3 regions of the Streptomyces sp. NPDC053076 genome follow, and region 3 is predicted to be linked to each of the others. Evidence: riboswitches for the same ligand, from Rfam matches in the RefSeq annotation. Region 3 holds a riboswitch; each other region holds the start of a gene.
The links. A riboswitch is a leader RNA that binds a small molecule or an ion and turns the genes downstream of it on or off. The one in region 3 is predicted to bind cyclic di-AMP.
Positions count from the first base shown of each region.

Region 1: linked by a shared signal. The riboswitch ahead of ACIGYR_RS26340 (M23 family metallopeptidase) and the one ahead of ACIGYR_RS24500 (transglycosylase SLT domain-containing protein) in region 3 are both predicted to bind cyclic di-AMP.
Region 2: linked by a shared signal. The riboswitch ahead of ACIGYR_RS30160 (C40 family peptidase) and the one ahead of ACIGYR_RS24500 (transglycosylase SLT domain-containing protein) in region 3 are both predicted to bind cyclic di-AMP.

Region 1 covers NZ_JBITZL010000007.1:19,910-26,806, forward strand. The annotation lists gene ACIGYR_RS26330 (PrsW family intramembrane metalloprotease) at 1-771, shown strand, start outside; gene ACIGYR_RS26335 (aldo/keto reductase) at 950-1,894, opposite strand; gene ACIGYR_RS26340 (M23 family metallopeptidase) at 2,006-3,040, opposite strand; cyclic di-AMP (ydaO/yuaA leader) riboswitch at 3,048-3,217, opposite strand; tRNA gene ACIGYR_RS26345 (tRNA-Met) at 3,526-3,599, shown strand; gene ACIGYR_RS26350 (dihydrofolate reductase family protein) at 3,749-4,882, opposite strand; gene ACIGYR_RS26355 (MarR family winged helix-turn-helix transcriptional regulator) at 4,962-5,495, shown strand; gene ribA (GTP cyclohydrolase II) at 5,595-6,275, shown strand; gene ACIGYR_RS26365 (DHA2 family efflux MFS transporter permease subunit) at 6,299-6,897, opposite strand, start outside.
Region 2 covers NZ_JBITZL010000008.1:346,250-353,146, reverse strand. The annotation lists gene ACIGYR_RS30190 (adenosylmethionine--8-amino-7-oxononanoate transaminase) at 1-226, opposite strand, end outside; gene bioB (biotin synthase BioB) at 219-1,490, opposite strand; gene ACIGYR_RS30180 (8-amino-7-oxononanoate synthase) at 1,638-2,765, shown strand; gene ACIGYR_RS30175 (DUF397 domain-containing protein) at 2,823-3,044, opposite strand; gene ACIGYR_RS30170 (helix-turn-helix domain-containing protein) at 3,054-3,914, opposite strand; gene ACIGYR_RS30165 (ATP-binding protein) at 4,127-4,585, shown strand; gene ACIGYR_RS30160 (C40 family peptidase) at 4,829-5,302, opposite strand; cyclic di-AMP (ydaO/yuaA leader) riboswitch at 5,306-5,538, opposite strand; gene ACIGYR_RS30155 (hypothetical protein) at 5,880-6,185, opposite strand; gene ACIGYR_RS30150 (ATP-dependent Clp protease proteolytic subunit) at 6,193-6,828, opposite strand.
Region 3 covers NZ_JBITZL010000006.1:127,311-134,207, reverse strand. The annotation lists gene ACIGYR_RS24515 (ABC transporter ATP-binding protein) at 1-426, opposite strand, end outside; gene ACIGYR_RS24510 (outer membrane lipoprotein carrier protein LolA) at 460-1,671, opposite strand; gene ACIGYR_RS24505 (polyprenyl synthetase family protein) at 2,003-3,013, opposite strand; cyclic di-AMP (ydaO/yuaA leader) riboswitch at 3,599-3,779, shown strand; gene ACIGYR_RS24500 (transglycosylase SLT domain-containing protein) at 3,783-4,271, shown strand; gene ACIGYR_RS24495 (HAD family hydrolase) at 4,426-5,241, opposite strand; gene ACIGYR_RS24490 (FAD-dependent oxidoreductase) at 5,374-6,576, opposite strand; gene ACIGYR_RS24485 (ATP-grasp domain-containing protein) at 6,623-6,897, opposite strand, start outside.

The DNA.
Region 1 (6,897 bases), on a different contig from region 3:
CTCTACCTCGGTACGGCCTTCGGAACCGACCAGCTCACCGGCGACCGCGGCATCGCCTCCGTCACCGCCGCCACCTTCTTCGTGCGCATCGTGATGTCCCCGTTCGCGCACCCCCTGTTCACCGTCCTCACCGGCATCGGCTTCGGTGTCGCCGCGCTGTCCGCCGAGCGGCAGCACATCCGGCGCTTCCTGCTGCCGGTCGGCGGACTGCTGCTCGCGATGGGCATGCACGCCTTGTGGAACGGCTCCGCCACCTTCGGCGAGTACGGCTTCTTCGCCGTCTACGCCGCCTTCATGGTGCCCGCGTTCGCGCTGCTGACATGGCTCGCTGTCTGGACCCGGCAGCGCGAGCTGCGGATCGTGCGGGCGGAACTGCCCGCGTACGTGCTGGCCGGGTGGCTGGGGCCGGCCGAGCCGTTCGCGCTCGGGTCGATGCGGGCGCGACGGATGGCCCGGGACTACGCCCGGCACCACCACGGCCGCACGGCGGCACGGGAGGTGGCGCGGTACGAGGGATACGCCACCTCGCTGGCGTTCCTGCGGCAGCGGGGGCGCAAGGGGAAGGCGGGGACCGACTTCGTCGTACGGGAGCGGGAGCTGCTGGACGAGCTGTGGAAACGGAGGGACGCGGCCCGTCCGGCCCTGGAGTACGCGGCGAGGACGGCCACCCCGGCCCGGCCGGTGTACGCGGGGCCGGGACCCACGGCGCACTGGCCGGCGTACGGCTACCCGGCGGCGCCGTACGCCCCGTACAACCCGTACCGCTCGTAGCCGTCCCGGGCGGACGGCAGGACAGCCCGGTACCCCCGGAACCGCCCGTCGTCGGGCACCGCCGGTCCCCAGTGGGCGCCGGGCCAGCCCGGCACCCCGGAACCGCCCGTCGTGGTCGGGCACCGTCGCGACGGAGAGGTCGCCGCGGGCCCCGGTCCCGGGAGGCGCGGGCCGGTGTCTAGGCCGATGCCTCCGTCAGCCTGGCCACCTCGGGCTCGGTCAGCCTCAGGTCCGCCACGCCCAGCAGCGCCGGAAGCTGTTCCACCGTCCTCGCCGAGGCGATCGGCGCGGTGACCGTCGGCTGGGCGGCCAGCCAGGCCAGGGCGACCGTGGCGACCGGGGCGTCGTGGGCCGCGGCGATCTCGTCCAGGGCCGTCAGGACCTTCTGGCCGCGCTCGGACTCCGCGTGCTTGCGGGCCCCGTCGGCGCGGGCGCTGTCGACGGTCGTGCCGGGCCGGTACTTGCCGGTGAGGAAGCCCGAGGCGAGCGCGAAGTACGGGACGGCGGACAGGCCCGCGCGGGCGGCGAGGTCCTGGAGCGGGCCCTCGTAGGTGTCGCGGGAGACCAGGTTGTAGTGCGGCTGGAGGGCGACATAGCGGGCGAGGCCCTCGCGGTCGGAGAAGTCGAGGGACGCCTGAAGGCGCTCGGCGGTGATGTTGGAGGCGCCGATGTGCCGGACCTTGCCGGCCTTCACCAGCTCGTCCAGCGCGCCGACGATCTCCTCGACCGGCACCTCGGGCTGGTCGAAATGGGTGTAGTAGAGGTCGATGTAATCGGTGCCCAGGCGGCGCAGGGAGGCGTCGGCGGCGGCCTTGAGGTTGGCGGCGGACAGCCCCTGGAACTGCGGATGCTGGCTGACCTTGGTCGCGATGACGACATCGGATCGGTTGCCGCGCGCCGTGACCCACTTGCCGATGATCGTCTCGGATTCGCCGCCCTGGTTGCCCTCGATCCAGGCGGAGTAGGAGTCGGCGGTGTCGATGAAGTTGCCGCCGGCCGCCGTGTAGGCGTCGAGGACGGCGAAGGAGGTCTGCTCGTCGGCGGTCCAGCCGAAGACGTTGCCACCGAGCGAGAGCGGGAAGACCTCGAGGTCGGAAGAGCCGAGTTTACGAAGTGACGTCATACGTCATGCCAACACCGGCGGGGGACGATCGCATCCCGCCCCGCCGGCGCCGAGTTCCCGCGAAGGCGTCCCGCCACGACGCCCGCGAGGCTTCCCGCTGAGGGCGGCCCGTCAGGGGTTGACGCCCTTGTCCCGCAGCCACGCCATCGGGTCGATCCCGGTGGCCTGACCGCCGGGGTGGACCTCCAGGTGCAGGTGCGGTCCGGTGACGTTGCCGGTGGCGCCGACGCGGCCGATGACCTGACCGGTGGAGACCTTCTGGCCGACGGAGACGTTGATCGAGGACTGGTGGCAGAACCACAGCTCGGTGCCGTCGTCCAGGGTGAGGATCGTGCGGTAGCCGTAGGAGCCGGCGTAGCCCGCCTCGGTGATCGTGCCGCTGTGGACGGCCTTGATCAGGGAGCCGGTGGGGGCGGCGAAGTCCAGACCGGTGTGGTAGCCGGAGGACCACATCGAGCCGGCCTGGCCGAACGTCGAGGTGATCGTGTAGGAGGAGGTCGGCAGCGTGTACTGCTTGGCCAGCTCGGCCAGCCGCTTCTCCTCGGCCGCCTTCTTGGCGTCCGCCTCCGCCTTCTCCTTGGCCTCGGCGGCCTTGGCGGCGGCCTCCTTCTCGGCCTTGGCGGCGGCCTCGGCGCTCCGCTTCTCGGCGGCGGCGAGCGCGACGGCGGTGGCCTTGGTCTCGGCCTGGCCCTGCTGCTGCTCGGCCTGGGCCATGATCCGGCTGCGCAGCACCTCGCCCGCGTCCGTGGAGTCCTCGCCCTCGGCGGAGGACACGCCGACGCTGCTCAGCGTCGCGGTGGCCTGCGCCGGCTGGGGGTCCGCGGAGCCGTCGTCGAAGAGGGAGCCGACGGAGGGCAGGTCCGGCATGGAGATGGAGACCGGCGGCTTGCCGGTGTTGGCGCTGGCCATGCCGCCCGCGCCGACCGCGGCGATGACGCCGACGCCGAGGACGGTGGAGCTGCGCGCGAAGCCGCCGCGCTGCTTGGCGACGCGGTGCCGGCCGCGGACCGGGGTGACGGAGTCCTCAGTGGGGTTCCACTCCTCCCAGGGCCCCTCCTCGGCGCGGTAGGCGCCGTACCCGAAGGTCTCGGTCTCGCGCTGTGCCGGTATGGACGGGGCTTCGGGGACAGACCGGTTGGACGCCACGCGGGCGTGCTCCTTTCCTTCCTCCGCCTACCGGGTTAGCTGACGGGTTCGGAGCAGGAAGGTCTCCTACGCGCGTATACCGATCGTGGACTCCCATGAGTTCACGGCGATATCCGCGTGATTCACCCCAAAGTGGTGGTTCCCCGGTTCCCTCGCGGGATTCGGCGCGTGCGCACGGAGCCGTCTCTTGTGACGGCTGGGACGACCGCGCTGCGTTATCGAACGTTAATAGACCTGCCAGTCACTTTCCAAGCTGTTCGACTTGATCATTAACGTTCTCGGCGACGGAGTTATCGCCCAGTAACCCGTCAAACCGGGCGAGTTGACCTAAGGGCCAGAAGCGTTCAGTAGTCACTGGCAGTTTTGATGGTGACTCAGTCGTCACCGCACGGCGGTCGCCCGGTCACCTTGGGTGACGGTCGGCAGGCGGGACGGGAAGCGTGTGCAAAGCACCCCAGGGATGACGTATGCTGGTGACACAACGACGCGGGGTGGAGCAGCTCGGTAGCTCGCTGGGCTCATAACCCAGAGGTCGCAGGTTCAAATCCTGTCCCCGCTACTGAACACTCAGGGCCCGGAATCCATCGGATTCCGGGCCCTGAGTGTTTTCGGCGCGCGACAGCGCCCCCGAAGGGGCACGGCGACCGTGCGCGACCGACCACGACGACCCGGCGGTCACGCACGGAAACCGTCGCCGACCGGTGGCACTCAGCCCGGCAGGTGCGCGTTCGGCGCCTTGGCGAGACCCTCCAGCTCCGGGAGTACGACGACCCGGGCGCCCGCGGCGGTCAGGAGACCCGTGCCGTCGGCGCCGGTGACGAACGTGTCGGGTTCGCGCCAGGCGGTGACCACCCGCCGCACCCCGGCCCGCAGGATCAGCTCGGCGCAGGGAGCCGGCCGGGAGGCGCGGCGGGCGCAGGGCTCCAGGCTGCTGTAGACCGTGGCGCCGGGCAGCCGCGGGTCGGCGGCGTCGGTCTTCGCGAGCGCCGCCTCCTCCGCGTGGGCCACCGGGTCGGTGCCCTCACGCGAGTGGGCACGGGCCAGCTCCGTGCCGTCGGCGGCGACCACCACCGCGCCGACGCTGAACGCCGTCTCCGAGGGCGGACACAGGGCCGCGAGTTCACAGGCGGCACGCAGCCAGTGGCGGTCGGCCGCGGTGGGGACCGGGCCGGTGCCGGGGGCGGTGGGTGCGTAGCGCATGAGGACGACGTCCTCGATCCGGCGGGTGTCGAGCAGGCGCAGGCGCCCGCCCTGGTAGCCGCCGGTCCCGAACAGCCGCGGGGCCGCCGGGTCCCCGACGAACAGCGGGGCGAGGACCAGCTGGAGTTCGTCGGCCAGGCCCTGCTGGAGGAGCTGGGTGTGGACCGTGCCGCCGCCCTCGACCATCAGGCGCCCGACTCCGCGCACGTCGTGCAGATGCTCCAGCAGTGCCCGCCAGTCCAGGGCGCGGCCGAGCGGGACGACGTCCGCGGTGCGGCCGAGGAGACGGGCGGCCCGTTCCGCGCCCTCGTCGGTGGTGTAGACGAGCTTCTCGCCGCCGGTGTGCCAGAAGTTGGCGTCCGGGTCGAGGTCGCCGGAGCCGGTGACGGTGACCTTCAGCGGGTACTCCGGCCGGCCCGTCGCGCCGCGGGCCGCGCGCCGCCGGGCGGAGTTGACCAGCAGGCGGGGGTTGTCGGCGCGGATCGTGCCGGCGCCGACGAGGATGGCGTCGACGGAGGCCCGTACCTCGTCGACCCGGTCGAAGTCGGCCGGGCTGGACAGCAGGAGCCGTTCGGGGCCGGTGTCGTCCAGGTAGCCGTCGAGGGAGACGGCGGCGGACAGCAGCACGTACGGCAGGGGCATCGACGCCCTCTCTTCCGGAGGCGGACGGTGGACAGACGGACCGCTTGGTTCAAGTTTGAAACAAACCTACACTGGCGGCATGACGACCCGCTGGCTCAGCCCCGAGGAGCAGCGCGCCTGGCGCGCCTACATCGCCGCCTCCCGCCTCCTGGAGGACGCGATCGACCGGCAGCTCCAGCAGGAGGGCGGCATGCCGCACCTGTTCTACTCGGTGCTGGCCAACCTCTCCGACGCACCCGGCCGGCGACTGCGCATGACCGATCTCGCCGAGACGCTGAAGATCACCCGCAGCCGGCTGACGTACGCGGTGACCCGGCTGGAACGGGACGGCCTGGTGCGCCGGGAGAACTGCGACCAGGACAAGCGCGGCTCGGTCGCGGTGCTGACCGACGAGGGGACGGCCGTACTGGAGCGTACGGCACCCGGGCACGTCGAGACGGTCCGCGCCCTGCTGTTCGACCGGATCACCCCGGAACAGGTGGGGCAGCTGGCGGAGATCTGCACGGGGATCGCGCGCGGCCTCCAGGGCGACGACGACGCCCGCTCCGGCGCCGACGGTGTCCCCTGGCTGCGCCGTTCGCCCTGCCCGTCGACGCCGCCCGCGGGCTCCTGAGCCACACCCCGGAGCGATTGCTTCAACTTTTAAGTATGGGGTAGGGTCCACGCGAAAACACTGCTTCAAATATGAAGCAGCTTCCTGGGAGGGACCCGCATGCCCGACATCCCCGCCGCCACCCCGCGCGCTCGCGTCCGGGTACCGCTGCGCTTCGCCGACGGCTACCGGGCCGACGCGGAACTCGTCACCTTCCACGGCCTCTCCGACGGCCAGGAGCACGTCGCGGTCGTCCTCGGCGACCCCGGCCCGGTCCCGCTGGTGCGCCTGCACTCCGAGTGCCTGACCGGTGACGTCTTCGGCTCGGCCCGCTGCGACTGCGGCCCGCAGCTGCGCGAGGCGGTCGAACGCATCGCCGACCGCGGCGGCGTCCTGCTCTACCTCCGGCAGGAAGGCCGGGGCATCGGCCTCTACAACAAGCTCGACGCGTACGCCCTCCAGGACGAGGGCCTCGACACCTACGCCGCGAACGCCGCCCTCGGCCTCCCCGAGGACGCCCGCGACTACACGGCCGCCGCGCAGATGCTCGGCGCCCTCGGCATCACGGAGCTGGACCTGCTGTCCAACAACCCCGACAAGGCGGGGCAGTTGGGCGCGCTGGGAATCGCCGTACGGGACCGGGTGCCGACCGGCGTCTTCACCACGGCCCACAACGTGCGCTACCTGCGCGCCAAGGTGCTCCAGACCCAGCACACGCTGCCGCTGGCCGAACTGCCGGAGCTGGCCGAACTGCCAGAACTGCCGAAGCTGACGGAACTGACGGAACTGACGGCGGGCTGACACGGCAGGAGGGCCGGGAGGGCTCAGCCCTGGCGCCGTGCCGGGAGCCGGAGCGCCGAGAGGACGCCGAGGGCGAGCAGCGCCGCCGCCACGGCGTAGGTGAGCCGGAAACCGGCCGGGCCCGGACCCGCCGCGCCGAGCACCACCGACAGCAGGGCCGTACCGACCGACGCGGCGAGCTGGGCGTTGATGCTCAGCGCGGTGCTCGCCCCGGGCAGCCGGTCGGCGGGCAGATCGCGGGTCGCGGTGGTCATCGTCGGCATCAGCGTCATCCCGGCGCCGACGCCCATCACCATGCCCGCGACGACGATCCGCCAGGACGCGACCCCCGCCACCCCTGTCTGCCAGGCCAGCAGACCCATGCCCAGGGCGCCCACCGCGCACCCCGCCGCGATCATCCGGCGCGGTGCGACCCGGTCGATGCGCCGTGCCGCGATCTGCATCGTCGTACCGACCACGAGCCCCACCGGCGCCCCGAGCAGCCCCGCCGCCGTCGCGCCCAGACCCCGCTCCTGCTGCCAGTACAGCGGCCCGAGCAGCATCGATCCGAAGTAGCCGCAGGTGAACGGGGCGAGCGTGCCGACTCCGGCGGCGAAGGTACGGTCCCGCAGCAGCCGCAGGT
Region 2 (6,897 bases), on a different contig from region 3:
GCCCGCGCGCGGCCTCGTTGAGGACCGGGTGGTTGTAGCCGTGGATGGCCGACCACCACGACGACATGCCGTCGACCAGCTCACCGGAGCCGTCCGCCAGCCGCAGCCGGACGCCGCTCGCCGCCTCCACGACGAGCGGTTCCACCTGCCCGGGCATCGGGCCGTACGGATGCCACACATGGCGCCGGTCCAGTTCCAGCAGCTCCGGCACCCCGAGGTCAGGCATTGGGGGCGAGATCCGTTCCGGCGCCCCGGCGGCGTACGGCGACGAGATCGGTGCGCGCCTCACCGGCCGCGGGAACGGTGGCCGTGCCGGCGCCCGGGGGAACGGCCGCCGTGGCGGCGCTCGGAGCGACGGCCGCCGAACCGCACACGCCGCCGCCCTCGTGCGAGCCGCAGCCCGCGTCGGCGTGCGACCCGCAGCCCGCGTCGGCCTGCGAGCCACAGCCGGTGCTCGCGTGCGACCCGCAGCCGCCCGTCTCCCCGGCGCGGTGCTCCGGAAGCGTCACCTGGTCGGCGCCCTCCACCTCGAAGCCGGCGTCCGCGATCATCTCCAGGTCGGCCTTGCCGGCCTGGCCCTCGCTGGTCAGGTAGTCACCGAGGAAGATCGAATTGGCCAGGTGCAGCGCCAGCGGCTGCATGGTGCGCAGGTGGACCTCACGACCGCCGGCGATGCGGACCTCCACGTCCGGGCAGACGAACCGGACCATCGCCAGGATCCGCAGGCAGCGCTGCGGGGTGAGGTTCCACTCCTTGGCCAGCGGGGTGCCCTCGAACGGGATCAGGAAGTTCACCGGCACCGAGTCCGGGTCCAGCTCACGCAGCGAGAACACGACGTCGACGAGGTCCTCGTCGGTCTCGCCCATGCCCGCGATGAGACCCGAGCAGGCGGACAGACCGGCCGCGTGCGCCTTGTGCACCGTGTCCACCCGGTCGGCGTACGTGTGGGTGGTGGTGATGTCCTCGTACGTGGACTCGGAGGTGTTGAGGTTGTGGTTGTAGGCGTCGGCGCCGGCCTCGCGCAGCCGCTCGGCCTGGCCGTCGGAGAGCAGGCCGAGGCACGCGCAGACCTCGACGCCCTCGTTCTGCTCCTTGATGGTCTTGATGGTCTGCGAGACCCGGTCCACGTCCCGGTCCGTCGGACCGCGCCCGCTGGCCACCAGGCAGACCCGCTTGGCGCCACCCGCGAGGCCCGCGGCGGCGGCCTCGGACGCCTCGTCCGGCTTGAGCCAGGTGTACTTCAGGATGTCGGCCTTGGAGCCGAGCCGCTGGGAGCAGTAGGAGCAGTCCTCCGGGCACAGACCGGACTTGAGGTTGACCAGATAGTTGAGTTTCACCCGTCGCCCGAACCAGTGCCGGCGCACCTTTCCGGCCGCGGCCACCACGTCGAGCAGATCGTCATCGGAGGTGGCCAGCACGGCGAGCGCTTCCTCGCGGGTCGGCAGCTCGCGCCGAAGCCCCTTGTCCACCAGCGTGTTCAGCAGGTCCATGAGGTCCGATCCTGTCCTACGGGACCGTCCCGGGCCAAGGAGACTTCGCACAACAGAGGCGGTTCACCGTGTGGGTATTGCCACACACTGGGTGGCTGGTCGTACCGCTAGGGTCTGTCCGCTACCTACAAAAGCACCGGAGGACCCATGGCGTTCGGGTGGATCGACGAGCAGGCCGAGGCGCGCCGCCGCGCCGGACTCGTACGGACCCTGCGTCCACGCCCCGCCGACTCGCCGCTGCTGGACCTGGCGAGCAACGACTACCTGGGCCTGGCCCGCCATCCCGAGGTCACCGGGGGAGCGGCCGAGGCCGCGCGGACGTGGGGCGGCGGCTCCACCGGCTCCCGGCTGGTCACGGGCACCACCGGGCTGCACGTCGAGCTGGAGCGGGAACTGGCCGCGTTCTGCGGCTTCGAGGCGGCCCTGGTGTTCTCCTCCGGGTACGCCGCCAACCTGGCCGCGGTCACCGCGCTCGGCCCGCACGGCTCGCTGATCGTGTCCGACGCGGGCAACCACGCCTCCCTCATCGACGGCTGCCGGCTCGCCCGGGGCGGGACGCAGGTGGTCGGGCACGCCGACCCGGAGGCCGTGCGCAAGGCGCTCGGCACGCACGAGGGGGCGGCGATCGTCGTCTCCGACACGGTGTTCTCCGTGGACGGGGACCGGGCGCCGCTGACCGCGCTGGCCGCGGCGTGCCGGGAGCACGGCGCGGGACTGGTGGTGGACGACGCCCACGGGCTCGGGGTGCTGGGCGACGGCGGCCGGGGCGCGCCGCACGCGGCCGGGCTCGCGGGCGCCGACGACGTGGTGGTCACCGCCACCCTGTCCAAGTCGCTGGGCAGCCAGGGCGGGGTGGTGCTCGGTCCGGCCGGGGTGATCGACCACCTGGTCAACGCGGCCCGGACGTTCATCTTCGACACGGGTCTGGCACCGGCGGCGGCAGGTGCCGCGCTGGCGGCGCTGCGGCTGCTCCAGCGCGAGCCGGAACGGGCGGCGCGCGCCCGGGAGGTGGCCGCGGACCTGCACGCGCGGCTGACCGCCGCGGGTCTGGAGGCGGTACGTCCGGACGCCGCGGTGGTCTCCGTGCGGGCACCCTCCCCGGAGCAGGCGGTGCGCTGGGCGGCCGACTGCCGGACGGCGGGCCTGGCCGTGGGCTGCTTCCGTCCTCCCTCCGTGCCCGACGGCATCTCACGGCTGAGGCTGACCGCCCGCGCGGACCTCACCGGGGCCGAGATCGAACGCGCTGTACGAGTCATCGGCGAAACGCGACCATGAGTCGGCGTGACACGGCCGTGTGTCGCACGAGTGTGCAGAGAATTTGATCGATTTCGATCAGAGCGTGGTGACGAAGCCCGCCCAGCTGGCGGGGGAGAAGAGCAGCGCGGGTCCGGTGGGGAGCTTCGAGTCGCGCACGGCGAGCAGCCCGGCCGCGGGTCCGGAGTGCGGCCGGGCCGTCTCCACGCAGTTGTTGGCTCCCGTGCTGTAGCTGCTGCGCAGCCAGCGCACGTGTTTCAGATCGATACTGGCAGGGACGTTCCGAGGCAGAGCTGACATGGTGCCTCCTTACGCGCCGTCACCTATCCCGGCGATGTAGTCCAACGATTCCTGGGGGGAAAGGGCATGGAACTGAAGAGTGCTGAAGGCCTCGGAGTAGGTCATCAGGTCTTCTTTCCGTTCCAGGTAGAGGCTACTCGTCAACTGGTCGACAACAACTACGTCCAGATCAGAAGTGCTCGGAAATGAGAAAATAACGAAAGGCCCGGTGAGGCCGACATGGGCTCCCGCCGCGAAGGGCAACACCTGGAGCCGCACCTGGGGCAGGCGGGCGGCCTCCATCAGCCGCTCCAGCTGCCGGGCCATCACCCCGGGACCGCCGACCTCGCGGCGCAGCACCGCCTCGTCCAGCACGGCGCTCAGCACCAGCGGCGGGTTCGAACGCAGTACGTCCTGCCTGGCCAGACGCACCTCCACCAGCGTGTCCAGCCGGTCCTCGTCGAGGTCCTTCACCGCCGCCCGGGTCACCGCGCGGGCGTACTCGGGGGTCTGCAGCAGGCCGGGCACGACCGTGGTCTCCAGGGTGCGCATCGCGCTCGCCTGCGACTCCAGGCTGATGAAGTCGCGGTAGGTCGGCGGCAGCACCCCGCGATAGGCGTGCCACCAGCGGTGCCGGCCGCCGGTGTCGTCCGACCCCGACAGCATCAGCAGCAACTCGCGCAGATGTCTGTCCCGCACCCCGTAGGCGTCGAGCAGTAACCGCAGATCGGCCGGTTTCACACCACTGGCGCCGGTCTCGATGCGGCTCACCTTCGACTGGTGCCAGCCGACCAGCCGGGCCGCCTCACCGCTCGTGAGCCCGGCGCCGGTACGCAGCGTGCGCAGTTCGGCGCCCAGTTTGCGACGCCGCACTGCCGGACCGTTCTGCATAGGCTCTTCCTTACTCCTTATGGGCCGACCAAATACGGTCTCGCGTCGCAGAGTTCACCGCTTCGAGCGACAGATATATGCATATCTTGGTGGATCGCACCCCGTGTCGGCCCGGTGATGGCAGTCTGGCGGGCAAGCACCAGTCCGGGACCGTACTCGAACCCTCCGCCGTATGTCGGACCGCGGTCCCGCGGGAAAGGGACGACGTCGCCATGGCAGACCATCTGGAAGCATCCGTCACCCTGCCGAGCGATCCCGCCTCGGTCTCCGCCGCCCGCTCCTACGTCGTGGGCACCCTGGTGGAGTGGGGCCTGCCGTCGGACACGGAAGCGGCCGACACCGTCCGCCTCATCGTCTCCGAACTCGCCACGAACGCCGTACAGCACACCTTCGGTCAGTCACCCACCTTCACGGTCGACATCGCGCTGCACCATGACGAACACCTGCGCATCGGCGTCACGGACAGCCATCCCCGCTTCCCCAAGAGACTGCCCGCCGCCGTCCAGCAGGACAACGGGCGCGGCATGGTCATCATCCGCTGCCTCACGGCGGAGTGCGGCGGCAGACTCCGCATCCGCCCCACCCGTGAGGGCGGCAAGACGGTCTCCATCGAACTCCCCTGGGCGCTCCCGGCGGCACCGGTCCCAGCGGGACGACCGCAGGAGCAGTAGCCCCGGGTGCCGCGGTGACCTGAACGGCGGGTCGTGGTCCGCGACCGACAGCCGTACGTCGCGACGCGCCCGGCGGAACGCGCTCGACCGCCGGCGGCAGCGGAGGGCCTCCGGCGGTCGAGAAGTGTCCAGCGGCAGCACGCCCCCGGGGGGCCGCCCGTGGGCTCCAGGCGGGCGCCGGAGCGGCGCCGGCGGCGCTGGGAGCGGCCCGGCTGCTGGAGCCGCTCCTGGCCTCGCGGCGGGTCAGCTCACCCGGCCGTACCACACGCTCTTCGTCCAGATCTTCTGGAGCCTGACCACGTCCCCGGTCCTCGGGGCGTGCCAGATCTTGCCGTGGCCGGCGTAGATGCCGACGTGGTACACGCTGGAACCCGAGTGGAAGAACACCAGGTCGCCGGCCTTGCGGCTGCGGGAGGAGACATGGTGGGTCTTGTTGTACTGCTGGGCGGCGGTCCGCGGCAGCTTCTTGCCCGCCTTCTTGAACGAGTAGAGCGTCAGCCCCGAGCAGTCGAACCTGCGCGGTCCGCTGGCGCCCCAGCTGTACGGGGCACCCTTCTTGGAGGCCGCGACCTTGAGTGCTTTCGTCGCGATGGTCGCGGCGGAGGCGTCGGTGGCGAGGCCGGGCACCGCGATCGAGCCGCCCACGGCGGCGAGGGTGAGAGCCGAGGCCGTGCCGGCCCGGGCCATCAGCGACGGGACACGATTGAGCGCAGTCATGCGCAACCCTTCGTCAGCCGCCTGTGAAGGATGACCTGTCGGATTCGGGCTGGCGAAGTTGCCCGGCCGCGTTGCCACGGCTTCACCCCAAGGGTCGCTGGGAGCGTCCGTTCCGTCTGTGTCGAACAGACGGACATCCGTTCCGGTGACCCGCCTTGCCTGGGTCCTCCACTCCTGCCGATCCACTCCTGTCGACCGGTCATCCGGGCGGCGGCAGGACTCGGCGTCCGCCCGGATCGCCCCGCCGCGGTGGCGGGGGCTTGTCGTCAGACAGGGATCTTGACGCACGACTGTCAGAAAATCCCAACGGAACCGTGGATTTGTGGCGTTACTCACCACTCGCCCGTTCGGGTGGACACTGCTCTGTTCGAGCTTCCGTCAATTCCCGGACGTAGCCCCGGACCTGGGGAAAGGGGTCGTCCGGCGACACACGAACCCGCGCGTTGCGCAACTCGGGAGCCCCGGAAAACGATCAGGATGTCCACCGGTCGGCGGTACGTCGTTCGGGCCGTTTCAAGTCCGGTCCGAACGACGCGTGTCGACGCGCGGGTTCCGACGGTCCCGCCGGATGTCCGCCTCAGCCCACGCCGTCGGTCGGGAGCGCGACGCGAGCGGCGCGGCGTTCACCGTCCAGCACCCGCAGCGCCCGTGCCAGCGTGTCCCCGTGCAGCTCCGTCTCGCCCCGCCGGTGCATCAGCGCGAGCGCGTCCCGCAGCTCTGCCGCCTTGCGCACCAGGGCCTGGGCCGCACGCAGTCCGGCGTAGGTGTCACCGTGCCTGGCGGGGTTGATGCGCCCCAGCAGGTCGATCGCCTCCAGGTAACGGTCGACCAGCTCGCCCTCGGCGCGGGTCAGGGCGGGCAGCGGTGGAAGTTCCGGCAGCATGGGTGGCTCACCTCGCGTCCGGTGCGCCGGGCGTGTCCCGGCGGCTGGGCACGATGCCGTCCACAAGTCCGTACGCGAGCGCCCCGGAGGCGTCCAGGACCAGGTCACGCTCCAGATCCTCGTGGACCTGCTCGGCCGTGCGCCCCGTGTGCCGGACGAGCATCTCCTCCAGCGTCCCGCGGACCCGGGACAACTCTTCGGCCTGGATGAGGAGGTCGCTGGGCTGGCCGCGCACCGGCTCCGGCAGCGAGGGCTGTTCCATCACGATCCGGGCGCCGGGCAGCGTGAACCGCTTGCCCGGGGCGCCGGCCGCGAGCAGCACCGCGGCCGAGGCCGCGGCCTGCCCCAGGCAGTAGGTCGCCACGTCGCAACTGACGTACTGCATCGTGTCGTAGATCGCCGCCATGGCCTCGAAGGAGCCGCCCGGCGAGTTGAGGTACAGGGTGATGTCCTGGTCCGGGGCGGCGTGTTCGAGGTACATGAGCTGGGCCGTCACGTCGCTCGCCGCCGCGTTGTCGACCGGGCTGCCGAGGAAGACGATCCGGTCCTCGAAGAGCTTCGCGTACGGATCGAGGGTGCGCACGGCGGCTCCGGTGCGCTCGGTGAACTCGGGCAGGACATGGCGGGCGAACGATCGGGTCATGGACATGCGCCTCCTCATGACGAGGCCCCAGTGGGCTCGACTTCTGTAAAAAATGTACAGGACGTACGT
Region 3 (6,897 bases):
GGTCGGATCGGCGGCGTCGTAGCGCAGCAGGTTGTCCCGGCCGGAGAGGAAGCCGTACAGGGCGGGGCCCTCGATGAGCGCGCCGACCTGTGGAAGGACGGTACGGGCCGCCCGGGGCATGGACCGGCCGAGCACCCGGACCGTGCCCGCGGTCGGCTCGATCAGGCCCATCAGCATGCGGATGGTGGTCGTTTTGCCGGAGCCGTTCGGGCCGAGGAAGCCGAAGACGCTGCCCACCGGGACGGTCAGGTCGAGACCGTCCACGGCGAGCTGTCCACCGCGGTAGCGCTTGGTGAGGCCGCGCGTGGCGATCACACTCGCCCGCGCCGCCACCGGATCGCCCGTCGGCGCACCTGCGGACGCCCCGTCCTGGGCTGGCGTGGGTGCGCCGGCCGGGTCACGTTCCACGGCGGACGGTTCGGCCATCGGCTCCCCCTCGACTCGTCGTACCCGGTGGCGTCACTTCCCCGCGTCGGCCGCCTTCACCAGGGCGTCCTTGGTCACCGCACCGGCGTACACCTTGCCGTCGTCGGTGATCAGGGCGTTGACCAGGCGGGTGGAGAAGACGATGCCCTTGCCGAACTTCCCGGAGACCTGGTCGCCGAGCGAGCCGAGGAAGCCGCCGAGGTCACCGCCCTGGGAACCGGTCGGCATGCCGCCCTCGGCGCCGGTGTCGAAGGTCGCGACGGACGTCCAGCCCTCACCGAGGACGTTCAGCCCGCCCAGGCCCTCGGCGAAGTCCTCGCCGTGCTTCGGGGTGTGCTTCGGGGTGTGCTCCGGCGTCTTCGCCGCGTCCTTCTCCTCGGTGACCTTCGCGCCCTTGGGCGGGGTGAAGTCGAAGGTGGAGGCGGCCGGCCGGGCGAAGGAGACCTGGGTGAAGCCCGCGTCGACCACGGCGGCGCCGCCGCTCTTCGGGGTCAGCGTGAACTTCAGCGGCAGGCCGGTCCTCGCGTCCACGGCGATGCTTATCGCGCCGACCGTGCTGCCGGACTGCCTGGGCTGGATCAGCAGCTTGTAGGCGTCGCGTCCGGCGACGTGCGCGGTGCCGTCGACGGTGACGGACGTGGTGTCGTCCACCGCCTTCAGGGCCTCGTCGGCGAAGTCCTGGGGCGTCGCCGGCGGCTCGGCCTCGCGGTGCTTGCCGGAGTCGGCCGCGGTGGAGTGGTAGACCTCGTTGCTCTTGCTGTCGTAACCCCAGACGTCCTTGCCGTCGTGGATGAGGCTGTACTCGGCGCCGCTCTCCAGCAGCGACAGTTTCTGCCGGTCCGGGCCGTCGGCGGCGACCCGCAGGGTGTGCGTGCCGGACAGCAGCTCGGTGAGCTTGGCCTGCGGATCGGCGGAGGAGCCGTCGCCGGAGCCCTGGGCCGCCCCGGAGAGCAGGCCGTTCTCCAGACCGCCGAGGTCGGGCAGGCCGAGGTCTGTGCTGATCTTCACGGTGCCGGACAGCTGCTGCACGTCCGACTTGGCCATCTTCTCGATGAGCTGCTGTGCGGTGATCTTCGGCAGGTCGGGGTCGCCGGAGTCGGCGAGCGCCGGGACCAGCCCGATCGTGGCCGCCGCCACCCCTACCACCGCGACCGGGACGGCGTACCGCGCGGCCTTGCGCCGGCCGGAGCGCCGGTCCTCGTCCCGCGCGGCGCCCACTGCGTCGTCGGATTCGTACGGTGCCATGTGTGCCTTACCTCCGTCGTCGGCGGCGGCTGTCCTCACGCTGGTCCACCTGAGCCGCCATTCTCACCCGAATCGGTGAGGAGTGGTGATTTCCGTGGTTTCCATATGACCAAATCGGCCGTGAAGAAGCGTCAGCCCTCGGAGCCAACTCCATGTACGCCTGCGGTATGACACACGACGGCGGTATCTCCCCCCAACCCGTAGGGGGCGCGGGGGACGATGCCGCCCGTTCAGGTGTGCGGTGGGGCGCGGTCCGGGCCCGGCAAGGCGCGGTGGAGCCCCGCGCGTGTCCCCCGCCGGGTCGGCCGGCGCGGTGCACCCCCCTGCCGGGTCAGCCGGCGCGGTGCACCACCGCGTCGCACAGTTCCATCAGCGCGGCCTTGGCATCGCATTCACGCAAGGGGGCCAGTGCGGCCCGCGCCTCCTCCGCGTACCGGACCGTGTCCCGGCGGGCCTGCTCCAGCGCGGGGTGCGCACGCAGGGCGGTCAGCGCCTCGGCGTGCCGGGCGTCGTCGCTGAGGTCGGAGGCCAGCAGCTCGCACAGTGCGATGTCCTCGGCCAGCCCCAGCTTGGAGGCCCGCTCGCGCAGCCGGAGCACCGGCAGGGTCGGGATGCCCTCGCGCAGGTCGGTGCCGGGGGTCTTGCCGGACTCGCGGGAGTCGGAGGCGATGTCCAGGACGTCGTCGGCGAGCTGGAAGGCGACCCCGAGCCGTTCGCCGTACTGGGTGAGCACGTCGACGACCGTCTCGTCGGCGCCGGACATCATCGCGCCGAACCGGCACGACACCGCCACCAGGGAGCCCGTCTTGCCGGCGAGCACGTCCAGGTAGTGCTCGACCGGGTCGCGGCCGTCCGAGGGACCCGCGGTCTCCAGGATCTGGCCGGTGACCAGTCGCTCGAACGCCAGGGCCTGCACCCGGACCGCCTCGGGGCCGAGGTCGGCGAGGATCTGGGAGGCGCGGGCGAAGAGGAAGTCGCCGGTGAGGACCGCGACGGAGTTGCCCCAGCGGGTGTTGGCGCTGTCCACGCCGCGGCGGACGGCCGCCTCGTCCATGACGTCGTCGTGGTAGAGCGTGGCCAGGTGGGTCAGCTCCACGACCACGGCCGACGGCACGATGCCCGGCGCGTACGGGTCGCCGAACTGGGCCGCGAGCATCACGAGCAGCGGCCGGAATCGCTTCCCGCCGGCCCGCACGAGGTGCTGCGCGGCTTCCGTGATGAACGGGACCTCGCTCTTGGTGGCATCGAGCAAGCCTTCCTCGACAGCCGTCAATCCGGCCTGGACATCGGCTTCCAGAGCCTGGTCCCGCACGCTCAGCCCGAACGGCCCGACGACGGTCACGAGGGGTCTCCTGTCTGCTGGTGTCTGCTGGCGGTTACACGATTTGTCGATAGGTCGCTGCCATCACTCAAGTCAGCGTATCCGGTCCTGTTTCGATCACCGATAGCGCCCACCGGTCCAGCTTGGGCGGTATCGGATCACGAGCAGCATGGTTTTGATCACACGGTAAGAAGGGACATTTACTGACTTAACCGTAATCCGGGCGTTGTGTCGCGACCTCTCCACACCCTTCTTTCCCACACTCCTCCCCCACCGGCACTACGACAACGACACACACCGCACCCCGGGTTCCACCACCACTCAGACTTCCGACCCAAATCCCCCTAATCCCCCATGTCTGATTTGAAGTATTTTGCTATTTCGTGAATTGGGTCACGCACCCATTCGGCCCGACCGGCCCACCGGAGCCCCTCCAGCCCTTGCCCCGTCGGCGAGTTGAGAATTGGCAATCGCAAAGGATCAAGCGCCTCATACGGCATCGATCAAGGTCAAATCGCACGTTGTATGAATTCGGCACTTGTTCCCGGCATGTGCTCTCGCATACGTTCCGGGCCGTCGGGCGGACGCCGAATCCTGCCACCGCCCGCATACCCATCGACGAACTCATTCGTAGGCAGGAGCGGGGGACCCAGGTAAGTCGCCGGGCCGGACGGCACACGCCGCACCGGGACGGCTCGGGGTGAAGCCGTGCCTTCTCCAGGGCACGGCCGGGCACCTCCCCGCCCGAACCCGACAGCTCACCTCGCAGGCGCCGGAGAGGAACTTCCCCATGTCTGCTGCCGCTCAGCACGTCCGTACCCGGAACAGCCGCCTCATCCGCGCCCTCGCCGCCGCCGGGACCGGCGTCGCCGTCCTCACCCTGCCGCTCATCGGCGCGACCAGCGCCGCCGCGGCTCCCACCACCGCCACGACGGCCGCCACCACCCCCGCCGGATACCCGAACAACCTCGACGGCTGGATCCGCGAGTCGCTCGCGATCATGGCCGAGAAGAAGATCCCCGGCACCTACAACGGCATCTACCGCAACATCATCCGGGAGTCCTCGGGCAACCCGTCCGCCATCAACCTCTGGGACTCCAACGCCGCCAAGGGCATCCCGTCCAAGGGTCTGCTCCAGGTCATCGACCCGACGTTCAACGCGTACCACGTCGCCGGAACGTCGTTCAACATCTACGACCCGGTCGCGAACATCACCGCCGCCTGCAACTACGCGGCAGCGCGGTACGGGTCGATCGACAACGTGTTCGGCGCGTACTGACCGACGCGTTCGGCCCGTACCGGCAGACGCGTGCGGCCCGTACCGGCAAGCGCGTCCGGCGCGAACCGACGGCCGCCGGACAGGCGCACGGCGGCCGGCGCGCGGCCGGGGTCGGGAGCAGGGGCACGGCGGTCGGCGCCTACTGAGGGGCCGGTCAGTCGGTCGGGAACAGTCCTTCGAGGACGACGGCGATGCCGTCGTCCTCGTTCGACAAGGTGATCTCGTCGGCCACCGCCTTGAGTTCGGGATGCGCGTCGGCCATGGCGACACCGCGCCCGGCCCAGTCGAACATCGGGATGTCGTTGGGCATGTCACCGAAGGCGAGGGCCCGTTCGGCGCTGATTCCCAGCCGGTCGGCGGCCAGCGCCAGCCCGGTCGCCTTCGTCACCCCGCTCGGCTGGAGCTCCACGGTGCCCGGCCCCGACATGGTGACCGTGGCCAGCGAGCCCACCGCCGAGCGTGCCACGGTCGCCAACTCGTCGTCGGACAGGTCGGCATGCCGCAGCAGTACCTTGCTGATGGGCTCGCACCACAGGTCGTCGCGCCGGCCGACCCGCACCGCGGGCAGCGTCGGGTGGGGCATCCGGTAGCCGGGCTCGATGAGCGTGAGCCCGTCCACGCCGTCCTGGTCGACGGCCGCGTAGACCTGCCCCACCTCCGCCTCGATCTTGCCGAGCGCGGTCTCCGCCAGTTCCCGGTCCAGCCGGACCGACCACAGCAGACGGCCGGTCCCGGCGTCGTAGACCTGTGCTCCCTGTCCGCACACCGCGAGCCCCGTGCAGCCGAGGTCCGCGAGCAGGGACCGTACCCGCGGGACCGGGCGGCCCGTCACCACCAGGTGCCGGGCACCGGCCCGCGCCACCCGCGCGAGCGCGGCGAGCGACCGCTCGGAGACGGTGTCGTCGCCGCGCAGCAGCGTCCCGTCCAGGTCGGTGGCGATCAGTGCATATGCCAGGGGGGTGGGGTCCATGATCAGAGAATACGGACACCACGTCCCCCCGACTCATCGCTCGTTCCACGCACTTACGTGCTGTCCGCCCCCAAGTGAGTCCCGCCGAGGCGCCCATGGCGGCACTGATACGGCCCGGCACGGAGAGCGGGCTTAGCCGTGGGCCGCGGCCAGGTGGTCCGCCAGGCGCGGGGAGGCGAACTCCGTGCCGCAGACGAAGCGCATCACCGGTCCGTACGAGGCCGCCGCGGGCAGGCCGGTGAAGTACAGGCCGGGCTCGGAGGAGACGTAGCCGGGGCCGAGCCGAGGGGCGCCGCGGCTCACCTCGAGCCGGGTGCGCAGCTCGTGGCCGAGGAAGTCCATGGCCGCCATGTCGACGCGGTAGCCGGTGGCGGCGATGACGTGGTCGGCGGTGAGCCGCTCGGTGACGCCGGCATGGGTGCGGACGGTGAGCACGGGGCTGCCGTCCTTGACCTCGGCGCCCCTCACCTGCTCGACGTCCCGCACCTGCACGCCGCTCTCGAAGCGCTCGCGCAGCCACCAGGCACCGAGCGGGCCGAGGACCCGGCGGACCAGGTAGTGACGGGTGGTCTCGGGCAGGAAGCGGTAGGGGTGCGGGTAGTAGGTGAGTGCCCACAGCGACCAGGCGCGGCCGAACGGGGACTCGGGACGGAACCTCGGCTGCTTCCAGGGCGGGGCTCCGAAGGCGACCCGGCCGCGCCCGCGCGCGACCACGCGCACGCGTGCGCCCGCCTCCGCGGCGAGCGCGGCGGTCTCCAGCGCGGACTGGCCGGCGCCGACGACGATCAGCTCCTTGCCGGCGAACCGGCCGAGGTCGTGGTGCTGGGAGCTGTGCGAGACCGGGGCGGCCGGGCCGGGGCCGTCGGCCGCCGCCGACGCGAGCTCGGCCGGCAGGTGGGCGAAGCCGGACAGGCCGGTGGCGACGACGACCGCGCGCGCGGTGAACAGTTCGCCGGAGTCCAGCTTGAGTTCGAAGCCGCCGTTCGCGTGGCGGTCGACGGAGACGACCCGCACCCGTTCCAGTTCGGGGACCAGTTTCCGCTGGAACCACTCCCCGTAGGCGATGAAGGTCTCCACCGGGATGATGTCCTCGTCGGTCACCAGCCGACGGATCCCGGCCGCGTCGCAGTAGTCGGCGAGGGTGTGGCCGGGCTGAGGGCAGTCGAAGTTGGAGGCGACGGGCGTGGATTTCAGGAGCATGCCCTCGGGCATGTGGTCCCGCCAGCTCACCATGGGATCGCCGAAGACGCGGACGGGAATGCCGCGCGCTCGCAGATGAGCGGCGGTGGACAGGCCGAACGGCCCCGCCCCGATGACTGCAACCGGTCGGATCACGAAGTCCCTCCCCAGGACGCGGTGCGCCACGCTGCCGTGGCCTTGCCTACTTCGTGGATGTGCTGCCGCCGCGGCGGCTGGTCCGCCACAGCTGATAGAGGTGCTTCGTGCCCGGGCGCACGAAGCGGGCGAGCATCGTGAGGAACGGCAGCGGGTCGTCACCCGCGAACCAGGCCAGCTCCGTCCCGCTCGCCCTGGCCGGCGCGTGCGGCGTCGTGTAGCCGCTGCGGCGGTAGGCGAGGAGGGCGGGGAGGTCGATGTTCTCCACGACGTAACGGTGGCCGGCGCGCTGTTTCCCCTCCGGTACGGCGCGGCCGGTCA